Regions from separate parts of the Psychrobacter sp. L7 genome, predicted to be linked through region 1. Evidence: predicted binding sites of a transcription regulator. Region 1 holds the regulator's gene; each other region holds the start of a gene.
What was found. Region 1 encodes PhoB, which activates phosphate uptake and scavenging genes when phosphate is short. Its sites were predicted from a motif close to TGTCATNAANCTGTCATAA; they were not measured.

Region 1 (3,289 bases):
GAGGCGCAATACCGATGCCATTGTCCTCGACAGCGAAACGGCAACCCTCTGCTGTTTTGGTCCAGCTGACGGTGATATCACCACCTTTTGGCGTGTATTTAATCGCATTGATCACCAGATTGGATAAGGCGCTGGTCAGATACATCTCTGAGCCGTACAGCCCATCATAGGTGTCTATCTGTAGATGGATGCTATGACCGTACTCTTGATTGTAGGCCTGTGCATCATCATAGATATGGGTCAGCAGCTTGGTCATATCGATATAATGTAGCTCATGAGTCTCTTCGATTTCGATACGCGATAGCAGTAATAAATCATTGACGATTCTATTCATGCGCGCTGTCTGCTGGGTCATCAGCTCAAAGCCGCGCTTCCAGTGCGGCGGCATGTCTGGCTGATCCGAAAAGTTTTCTAAATACCCCATCATCACGGTCAGCGGCGTACGCAGCTCATGCGAGACGTTGGCCACAAAATCGCGGCGCATCTCTTCTAGATGATGCAGACGCGTCACATCGTAGATGATCAATAGCTTTTCGTCGGCAAACGGGGTCAGCTCACACTTTAAATAACGCTCAGGCGCGCGCCATGACTTTATATGTACACCTTCGTCAGCCAGCGTCGGCGCTTGATAGTACTGGCGAAACTCAGATGCGCCAATAAAGTCAAAAATACATCGGCCTTTATCTGCTGCCTGCAATAATAGTAAATCTTCAGCAGCCTGATTCCACCATTCCAGACCATCACTGTCATTGAGTAAAATCACCGCATCGCGCAGCGCCCGCAGCGCACTTCTTATTTTTTTTAATTGATCGGTGGTGTTTTGTAGCGCTATCGGCTCTGAGATATCTTGTTCGGTACATTGCTTTGACATTATGTTACTCATCCATTTTTCGTGACCTATTTTTTTGCCCTACTTGTTCTCTCGTTATCATAATGATGACTACCCTTATCTGCTAAGTGGCCCTTACTGATAATCACTTACTGATAACTATGGTGATGATAGCTGGACTGGCAACAGAATTGCGGCGGCTGTTTTGGCAGTATGAGTGCCGATTATTTGGCCTCAACAAAGCGTGAGAAGCGATAACCAGTACCGCGCACCGTTTGTATCAGCTTATCGCAGTCATGAGGGCGCAGCAGTTTGCGTAGGCGTTTGATATGCACATCGATGGTTCTGTCTTCGATATAGACATTGCCGCCCCACACTTGATCAAGCAGCTGGGTGCGCGTATAGGCACGCTCAGGATGGCTCATAAAAAACGCCAACAACCGATATTCGGTCGGTCCGACATCGATGATTTGCCCAGACGCCATGACCCGCTGGCTTTTGGGGTCGAGGCTTAACTTACCTATTTCAATGGTCTTGTCGGCGCTCAAAGCATTGCTACGGCGCAACACCGCTTTGATCCTTGAGATCAGCTCGCGCGTCGAAAAAGGCTTGGTCATATAATCATCTGCGCCCGCATCCAGACCGTGCACCTTGCTGTCCTCTTCGCTTTTGGCCGTCAGCATGATGACGGGTATCTCAGCGAGTAGCTCATCACTTTTGAGCATACGACAAAAATCAATGCCGCTTTTGTCCCCAGGCAGCATCCAATCTAGCAAAATCAGCGCTGGCCGATGGTCGACCACTTGTTGGTGCGCCTCTGATACGTCCGTTGCCTGCAAGCTATCAAAACCGGCCATCTCTAGCGTCATGACGACCATCTCGCGGATTGCAGGTTCATCTTCAACAATCAAAATTTGCTCATTATACATAGGGTATTCTCAGTGATAAGGGACAAAACAGACGTATAAAAAAGGGCGATAATCGCTCGCCACTGCTTGCCTATTAAACGCGGTAATTGTGACAGTTTGATGACATTTGTCATTTAAGCGGCTGCTATAAACCAAGCCACTTCCCTCAAACAGATGGCACTCACCATCATGATTCACATTTGATGCTTTAGCTCACGTCTAATATAAAATTCAGTGGCCCATCATTGATACTCATAACCTGCATGTCTGCGCCAAACTGACCCGTCGCTACCTGAGGGTGCTGACTGTTGGCATAGTCGACTAGCTGAGCAAACAGCACGCGCGCTGCCTCTGGTGGCATGGCACCGCCAAAATCAGGACGCCGGCCTTTGTCGGTCTTCGCCATCAGGGTGAACTGTGATATCAGCAGCAGCCCTCCAGCGACTTGCTGGACATTTTTGTCCAGTTTGCCATATTTGGCAGGGTCATCGTCGTTTTCAAAAATACGATAGCCAAGAATTTTATCAATCATCCGCTTGGCCGTTTGTAGGTCGTCTTCAGGCCCCAAGCCGATATACGCCAGCACGCCGCGCTCTATACGCCCGACACAACCCCCATCGACGCTGACGCTTGCACCATGTACCCGCTGTATCAATGCTTTCATTTATGCTCCCTTACCAATTATGCTCATACAAACTTAGGCCGTCCATGATAAAATATCATCATTTATTTGCCTATTTATTACTCTCTCACCTTTATTTTGGTCGCCATATTATGAATGTATTCACCACCTTGCAGCAGCTTGTCCCGCAACAAAAGCTCAGTAAAGTCGCTGGCCGTTTGGCTGCCAGTCGCCACCCCTATGTCAAGCGCACCTTTATTCGTAGCTTTGCAAAAGCCTATCATATCAGCTTGGATGAGTATGAGCGCCAAAACTTAGGTGCTTATGAGAGCTTTAATGACTTTTTTACTCGCGAGTTAAAAGCAGACGCGCGCCCTATCGACGCCACGCCTCAGGGGATTGTCAGCCCAGCTGACGGCATCATCTCGCAGCTCGGTCAGATTGACGACCATAAGCTTTTGCAAGCCAAAGGGCGCTACTATGATATCGGCCAACTGCTGGCCGATAGCGAAGATGGGCATTATTTTGCCGATGGCAGTTTTGCCACGGTCTATCTGGCACCCAGCAATTATCACCGCGTTCATATGCCGTTTACTGGTACCTTGACCAAAACCCGCTATGTACCAGGCACGCTGTTTTCTGTCAACAACACCACGGCTGCCAACATACCTGATTTGTTTGCGCGAAATGAGCGTTTGGTGTGTCTGTTTGATACCGCCTACGGCAAAGCTGCGGTCGTGATGGTCGGCGCGATGATCGTCGCTGGTATCGAGACAGTCGCCACTGGCAAAATCAGCCGTACCGACGATATTCAAGAAACCGAACACGACATGGAGCTTGAAAAAGGCGATGAACTTGGACGTTTTTATCTCGGCTCCACTGCGATAGTCGTACTACCGAAAACCGCCAAAGCCGACTGGCAAGACAGCC
Region 2 (3,289 bases), on a different contig from region 1:
TTTGATCACGCCGCTATTGACGCTAAACGATCTAAAAGGCAAAAACGCGCTATCAAACTCACGCAAAGGCTCGATGTATATCGTCAAGCCAAAAATGCATGGCCCTGATGAAGTCAAAATGGCCAATGATTTGTTTAATGCGGTAGAGGACTTGCTTGGCCTAGAGCGCCATACGCTCAAGATAGGTATCATGGATGAAGAGCGCCGCATGACGGTAAACCTAAAAGAAGCCATCCGCCAAGCCAAAGAGCGCGTTATCTTTATTAATACCGGCTTTTTGGATCGTACAGGCGACGAGATGCATACCAGTATGAATGCTGGCCCATTTGTACCAAAAGGCGAGATGAAGTCGCAGGCATGGCAGCCCGCCTATGAGCAGTGGAACGTCGATATCGGTCTAGAAACAGGCCTGCAGGGTGTGGCGCAGATTGGTAAAGGGATGTGGGCTAAGCCTGACGAGATGAAAGAGATGCTAGAGACCAAGGCGGCGCATCCAAAATCTGGTGCCAGTACCGCTTGGGTACCATCACCGACAGGCGCCACCTTGCATAGCATGCATTATCATCAAGTCAATGTCGCCGAGGTACAAGACAGCCTAAAATCACGCGAGCGTGCTAGCCTAGACGATATCTTGACCATTCCATTGGCCAAAGACACCAACTGGACAGAGGAAGAGAAGCAGCAAGAGCTGGACAACAACGCGCAGGGTATCTTAGGGTACGTGGTACGCTGGGTAAACCAAGGCGTCGGTTGCTCAAAAGTGCCTGACATCAACGACGTGGGCCTGATGGAAGACCGTGCGACTTTGCGTATCTCAAGCCAGCATATCGCCAACTGGTTGCATCACGGTGTGGTCAGCGAGCAGCAAGTCATGGATACCATGAAGCGTATGGCGAAGATTGTCGATGAGCAAAATGCCGGCGACAGTAGCTATCAGCCTATGGCAAACAACTTTGAGCAGTCTTATGCCTTTAAAGCGGCCTGTGACCTCGTCTTTAAAGGACGCGAGCAGCCAAGCGGCTACACTGAGCCACTATTGCACCAAGCACGCTTGGATCTAAAAGCCAACGTCTAAGCCAGTGTGCGTCGCTATCCTATTGCATCGGCATAAAAGCTGTGTCGATGCATGTATATATTGCTACATGGCTATATTGACCCGGTGTCGATAGTAGATAGCGATAATGCTGTTTCGCTTATAAGCGCTACTTATCAGTGAATAAGTAGCGCTTTATTTTTGTACGTAATACAGTGGGCGTAATCGAATGGTTTGTCATAAAACTTACGATAAGCCATTGGTATTTAAGCGCATTGTATGGCTGTTTTTTTCAAAGCCTGAGCGCTATAAAAGATATGGAGTGCGCCAGATATCGCGTTAAAAGTACAAAAAAATATGTTGCAAATTATGTCAAAGTTGTTATGCTTGTACTCGAAGTATGAGTTTGGTAACGGATGTTACGCAGCAGAAGGATAAAGACCAACGTTTACATGGCAGTTACTTTTTTGATGCTGGTTATGTAAGTCATGGTTTTTTCATCTTACTGTAATAAAACTTCGCCACACTTGTTTCTGACTAATCTCGGTAGCCAGTTACACATTATATCTTTGAGGATTTGTGACGATACCAATTGGGCACCAGCTAATAATAGCTCGCTCATTACTACAATTGTAAAGTGGAGATACCCCATGAAAAAACTACTTTTAGCTACAGCCGTTGCTGCTCTATCTGTTTCTGCAGCCAATGCCGCTCCAACTGTCTACGGTAAAGGCTTCTTAACTTTAGATGTAAACACTGGTGACAATGACACAACTACAACGACTTATAACACTGATGGAAGCGTTGATAGTGTTGTTAAAACTTCAGTAGACGCTGATGGTCGTAGCCAATTAAACTCAAATGCTTCACGTATTGGTTTAAAAGGTTCTGAAGCACTAACTGCAAACACTGACTTAGTTTATCAACTAGAGTACGGTATCGATATTGACGCTGGTGATGCTTTTGTAGATGCAGACGGTGGCCGTATGGAAAAGTCAGATCAGTTTTACTCACGTGACACTTATCTTGGTTTGAAAAACGCTCAGTACGGTACATTGCTTGCTGGTCGTCTATCAGCTATCGATGACTACGTAAACTTTGCTAACGTGACTCAAGGTGGCGTACTAGGTGGTGATGTCGTACTTGCAAGCTTTGACGCACCGCGTACTAACAACACTTTCAACTACTTCTCGCCTAACATCAATGGCATGCAGTTCATGGCGATGTACGCCATGGATGAAGACAACAATACTGATACACTAGGCCGCGATGCGTTTGGTGTTGGTGGTAAATACGAAGCAGGTCCAATGAACGTTGGTGCTACGTACATCCAAGCAGGCGACTTTAAAGTTGCTCGTGTCAGTGGTAACTATGCTATCAGCCCAGTAGTGACACTAGGCGCTCTATATCAAAACACTGATTTTGACAGTGATGACAACGAAAATGCATTCACTATCAGTGGTGAGATGGCGACAGCGACTCCTTGGACTGCCTATGCTCAAGGTGATTTCGTAAACAACGTTGGTGGTGCTGACGATGCTGAAGCTTTCCGTGCGGTAGTAGGCGGCAAATATGCGTTTAACGCGGCAACGACTGGTCACCTATATGGTGCTTATTTAAGCTCAGAGGCTACAGTAACTGCACCTCTTGTAAAAGTTGAGAGCGAGTTTGATGGTTTTGGTATCGGTGGTGGTATCGAATACAAATTCTAATCTAACCATTAGAATCTAAATAAAAAACTCATCCTTCGGGGTGGGTTTTTTTGTTGTATGTATTATTTGTGACAAAAGTCTACCGCTGAGGTACAAAACAAGAGTTTCAGACAGTTTGCATTTTTGCCCTATATTTTATGGCGTATTTTTAGTAAAATCCTTCTTTACCAATTACCGAAAGAGTACTATGACCAAGTTTATATTTGTGACCGGTGGGGTAGTGTCCTCACTAGGAAAAGGTATCACCGCCGCTTCTCTTGCTGCGGTCTTAGAAGCGCGTGGCGTGACTGTCACGATGACCAAGATGGATCCGTATATCAACGTCGATCCAGGTACGATGAGCCCATTTCAGCATGGTGAGGTGTTTGTCACCGAAGATGGCGCAGAGACGGATTTAGATTTGGGCTATTATGAGCGCTTCTTACGCCATTCTAAGATGACTAAGAGCAACAACTTTACCAGTGGTCGTATCTATCAAAACGTGCTAAACAAAGAGCGCCGCGGTGAGTATCTGGGCGGTACCGTACAGGTCATCCCGCACATC
Region 3 (3,289 bases), on a different contig from region 1:
TAGCGCCCCATACTCATTGGCAACCGTATCCCAGTTATTACTGGTATAAAACCCCAGACCAAATGCTTGAATACTCGGCCAAGCGCCAATGATCAAAGAGAGCAAAATACCGCCCAAAGATAGCAGTACGAGAATGGCAAATGCCTTGGTGGCATTGACAAATAGTGCATCGTAACGTTTTTGTTTTGCCAGTTGCGACCTTAAATCATTCATAAGTGTCTCAGCATTAAATAATATTAAATCAAAATCTTTAAAAGACTCATCAGGTCTTATCACAGCAAACTAAATCTTAATAAAGGGCGCTATTAACGGTCATTAATAACGCTATTTTTAAATTTGTTGTGATAAAACCTTTGAGACCACTACTGGAGAATAGGTGTCTCAAAGGGGCTTACAAGTGCTGCTATAGTCAGCTGAATGTAAAACTGTTATGGATTGAAACGCGCTACTGGTATAAATTTTACTTGCGTGCTGCGTTCCCAGAGGCTGCGCAAAATTCATCCCAGTAGCGCTATGACATTTTTAGAGTGTATCGACTATATACATATGTAGACAAACTACTGAGCTGGGGTGTAGACAGGCTGACCATCATGGCCTTTGACCTCATTCCACTTATCTTTAAACAGTGCCACTGCGGTATCGGAGAAAGGCACATAATCAAGCGCCATGGCACTATCATCACCTTGGGCATACGCCCAATCAAAGAAGTTCAGCACGCCAGCCACTTGCTGTGGGTTTTCTGGCTGCTTGTGTACCAAGATAAAGGTAGCAGCAGCGATGGGCCACGCTTGCTCGGTCTCAGAGTTGGTGATGACTTTATAAAAGCCTGCTTGCTGTGACCAATCAATGTCACCTGCCGCGGCAAAGGTCTCAGCGGATGGCTGTACGAAGTTGCCCGCCGCGTTTTTTAGGGCAGCGTGTGCCATGTTGTTTTGCTTGGCATAAGCATACTCGACGTAGCCGATAGCGTTTTTCATACGGTTGACGTAACTTGATACGCCCTCGTTGCCTTTACCGCCTGCCCCTGTGGCAGAGGTAGGCCATTTGACGGTTTTATCGACACCCACGCTGTCACTCCAATCGTTTGAGACTTTGGCCAGATAATCGGTAAAGTTAAAAGTCGTGCCTGAACCATCTGAGCGAAACACGGTGGTAATGGCAGCATCTGGCAGGGTCAAATCTGGGTTCATGGCAGTGATAGCAGGGTCATTCCATTTACTAATCTTACCCAGATAGATATCGGCTAAGGTTGCGCCGTCCAGCTTTAGCTCACCTGGCCCCACACCATCGATATTGACAATCGGTACCACACCGCCGATGACGGTTGGAAACTGAATAAGTCCTGCTGCGTCCAGCTCTTCAGGAGTCATCGGTGCATCAGAGGCACCAAAGTCAACGGTTTTTGCTTGGATTTGTTTGATGCCACCTGAGGAGCCGATAGACTGATAGTTGACCTGACCGCCAGTTGCGGCATTATAGTCATAGGACCATTTGGCATAGATAGGCTGCGGGAACGACGCGCCCGCACCAGTGATGTTCATGGCGATGTTTTCAGCTGATTTAAAATCGCTTGCTGGAGAGGATGTCGCTGTGCTGGTGGTTTCGGCCACTGTCGCCGCGCTGGTGTCACTCTGCGCTGCTGACTCTGCGGTGTCGGTGGATTTATTACAAGCGGTGAGTACTAAGGTGCAACTAACGGCGACTGCCAATAACGAATAACGCATGTAGGACTCCTAAAGTTTAACAACGATTGAACAAAGCATGATTGGTGGCATGTGTGACATCTTGACAAGTTTTTATGACAGTTTGATGACAACCGCCCAACTCTTTTATATGCGTGATAAATAGGGTCAAATCAGTCGCCGCTTAAGGCTAACGCTCATTAGCCTGCGTGTCATGATTCAGAGCCTCATGCGCACGTTGACTGACATACCGATGGTCAAACACCAGTAGCCCTCACGGCAGAAGTTTGTTAGTATGAGACTGATTTACAACACTGACAGACTCGGGGTGCGGTGTACGAATGGCTGACTGCCTTTGTACATTCGCTGAGAGATCACCCGCCGAACCTGATGCGGTTAGTACCGACGCAGGGAAGTCTTCAGCACTGTATTATATAAGGCAGACACGGGCAGAAATGCCCCGTTATCCTCATGACTGTTAGCCTAAATGCCCACTTTGTGGTGCTAAGCTTTATAGCGTTAAGTAGTGCGAAGCAATGATGAGAGATACCAAGCGTCGCTTACAGGTTGATGACATCCTCCGCGAAGGCAGATTTTTGCGATGATAAATTTGATAGCCAGTGACGACGCAGCAAAAACTGCCTAGATGATACGTGCTACCCCCGCAGCTTCTGGCGGTGTTGCTTTTATTCAAAAACCAACACGCTAGGACAGCATATGACAACTTCAACTCTACCTCCAAAGACCCAGCAAAACGCCTCTGACAAAAAAGCCGACGCGCTAAAAACCCCTGCGCACCGTAGCGCCAAAGACACGCGCTTTGAAGAAGAAGCACGCGACTTACACCGTATTCTCCCCGCCTCGCAAAAAGTCTATATCGAAGGCTCAAGACCTGATATTCAAGTACCGATGCGCAAGATTACGCTAGATCCTACGCCTATTCAGGGCGTTGATGAGTCCGACTGGGAGCAAAACCCACCGTTTTATGTCTACGACACCTCAGGCGTCTATACCGACCCTGATGCCCAAATTGACCTAACCCGCGGCTTGCCCAAACTGCGCGAGGGCTGGATAGCCGAGCGCGGTGATACAGAGCAGCTAAGCGGTTTGTCCAGCTCATACGGGCAAGCGCGTGCGCGTGATATCACCACAGCCAATCTACGGTTTGCCCATATCGATAAGCCGCGCCGTGCCAAAAAAGTCAATGGTAAAGCAGGCAATGTCACCCAGATGCACTATGCGCGCCGCGGTATCATCACCCCTGAGATGGAATATATCGCCATTCGTGAGACGCAAAAGCAGCATGAGCTGACCGATATGCGTCAGCATGACGGCGAAAGCTTTGGTGCCAACACCCCAAAAATCATCACCCCTGAGTTTGTACGTAGCGAGGTCGCGGCCGGTCGCGCCATCATCCCGAATAATATCAATCACCCTGAGTCTGAGCCGATGATTATCGGGCGTAATTTTTTGGTAAAGATTAACGCCAATATCGGTAACTCAGCGCTCGGCTCCTCTATCGATGAAGAAGTCTCGAAGATGACATGGGCGACGCGCTGGGGCGCAGATACCATCATGGATTTGTCGACAGGCAATCATATCCACGA

Region 2: the regulator PhoB is predicted to act here: its motif matches at 1,529-1,547, upstream of CAP50_RS09305 (porin).
Region 3: the regulator PhoB is predicted to act here: its motif matches at 1,797-1,815, upstream of pstS (phosphate ABC transporter substrate-binding protein PstS).

The regions. Positions count from the first base shown of each region.
Region 1 covers NZ_NEXR01000002.1:48,124-51,412, reverse strand. The annotation lists gene phoR (phosphate regulon sensor histidine kinase PhoR) at 1-883, opposite strand, end outside; gene phoB (phosphate regulon transcriptional regulator PhoB) at 1,054-1,758, opposite strand; gene dtd (D-aminoacyl-tRNA deacylase) at 1,946-2,401, opposite strand; gene asd (archaetidylserine decarboxylase) at 2,512-3,289, shown strand, end outside.
Region 2 covers NZ_NEXR01000009.1:62,827-66,115, reverse strand. The annotation lists gene CAP50_RS09310 (malate synthase G) at 1-1,075, shown strand, start outside; gene CAP50_RS09305 (porin) at 1,684-2,745, shown strand; gene CAP50_RS09300 (CTP synthase) at 2,933-3,289, shown strand, end outside.
Region 3 covers NZ_NEXR01000001.1:175,784-179,072, reverse strand. The annotation lists gene pstC (phosphate ABC transporter permease subunit PstC) at 1-213, opposite strand, end outside; gene pstS (phosphate ABC transporter substrate-binding protein PstS) at 558-1,724, opposite strand; TPP riboswitch at 1,997-2,113, shown strand; gene thiC (phosphomethylpyrimidine synthase ThiC) at 2,400-3,289, shown strand, end outside.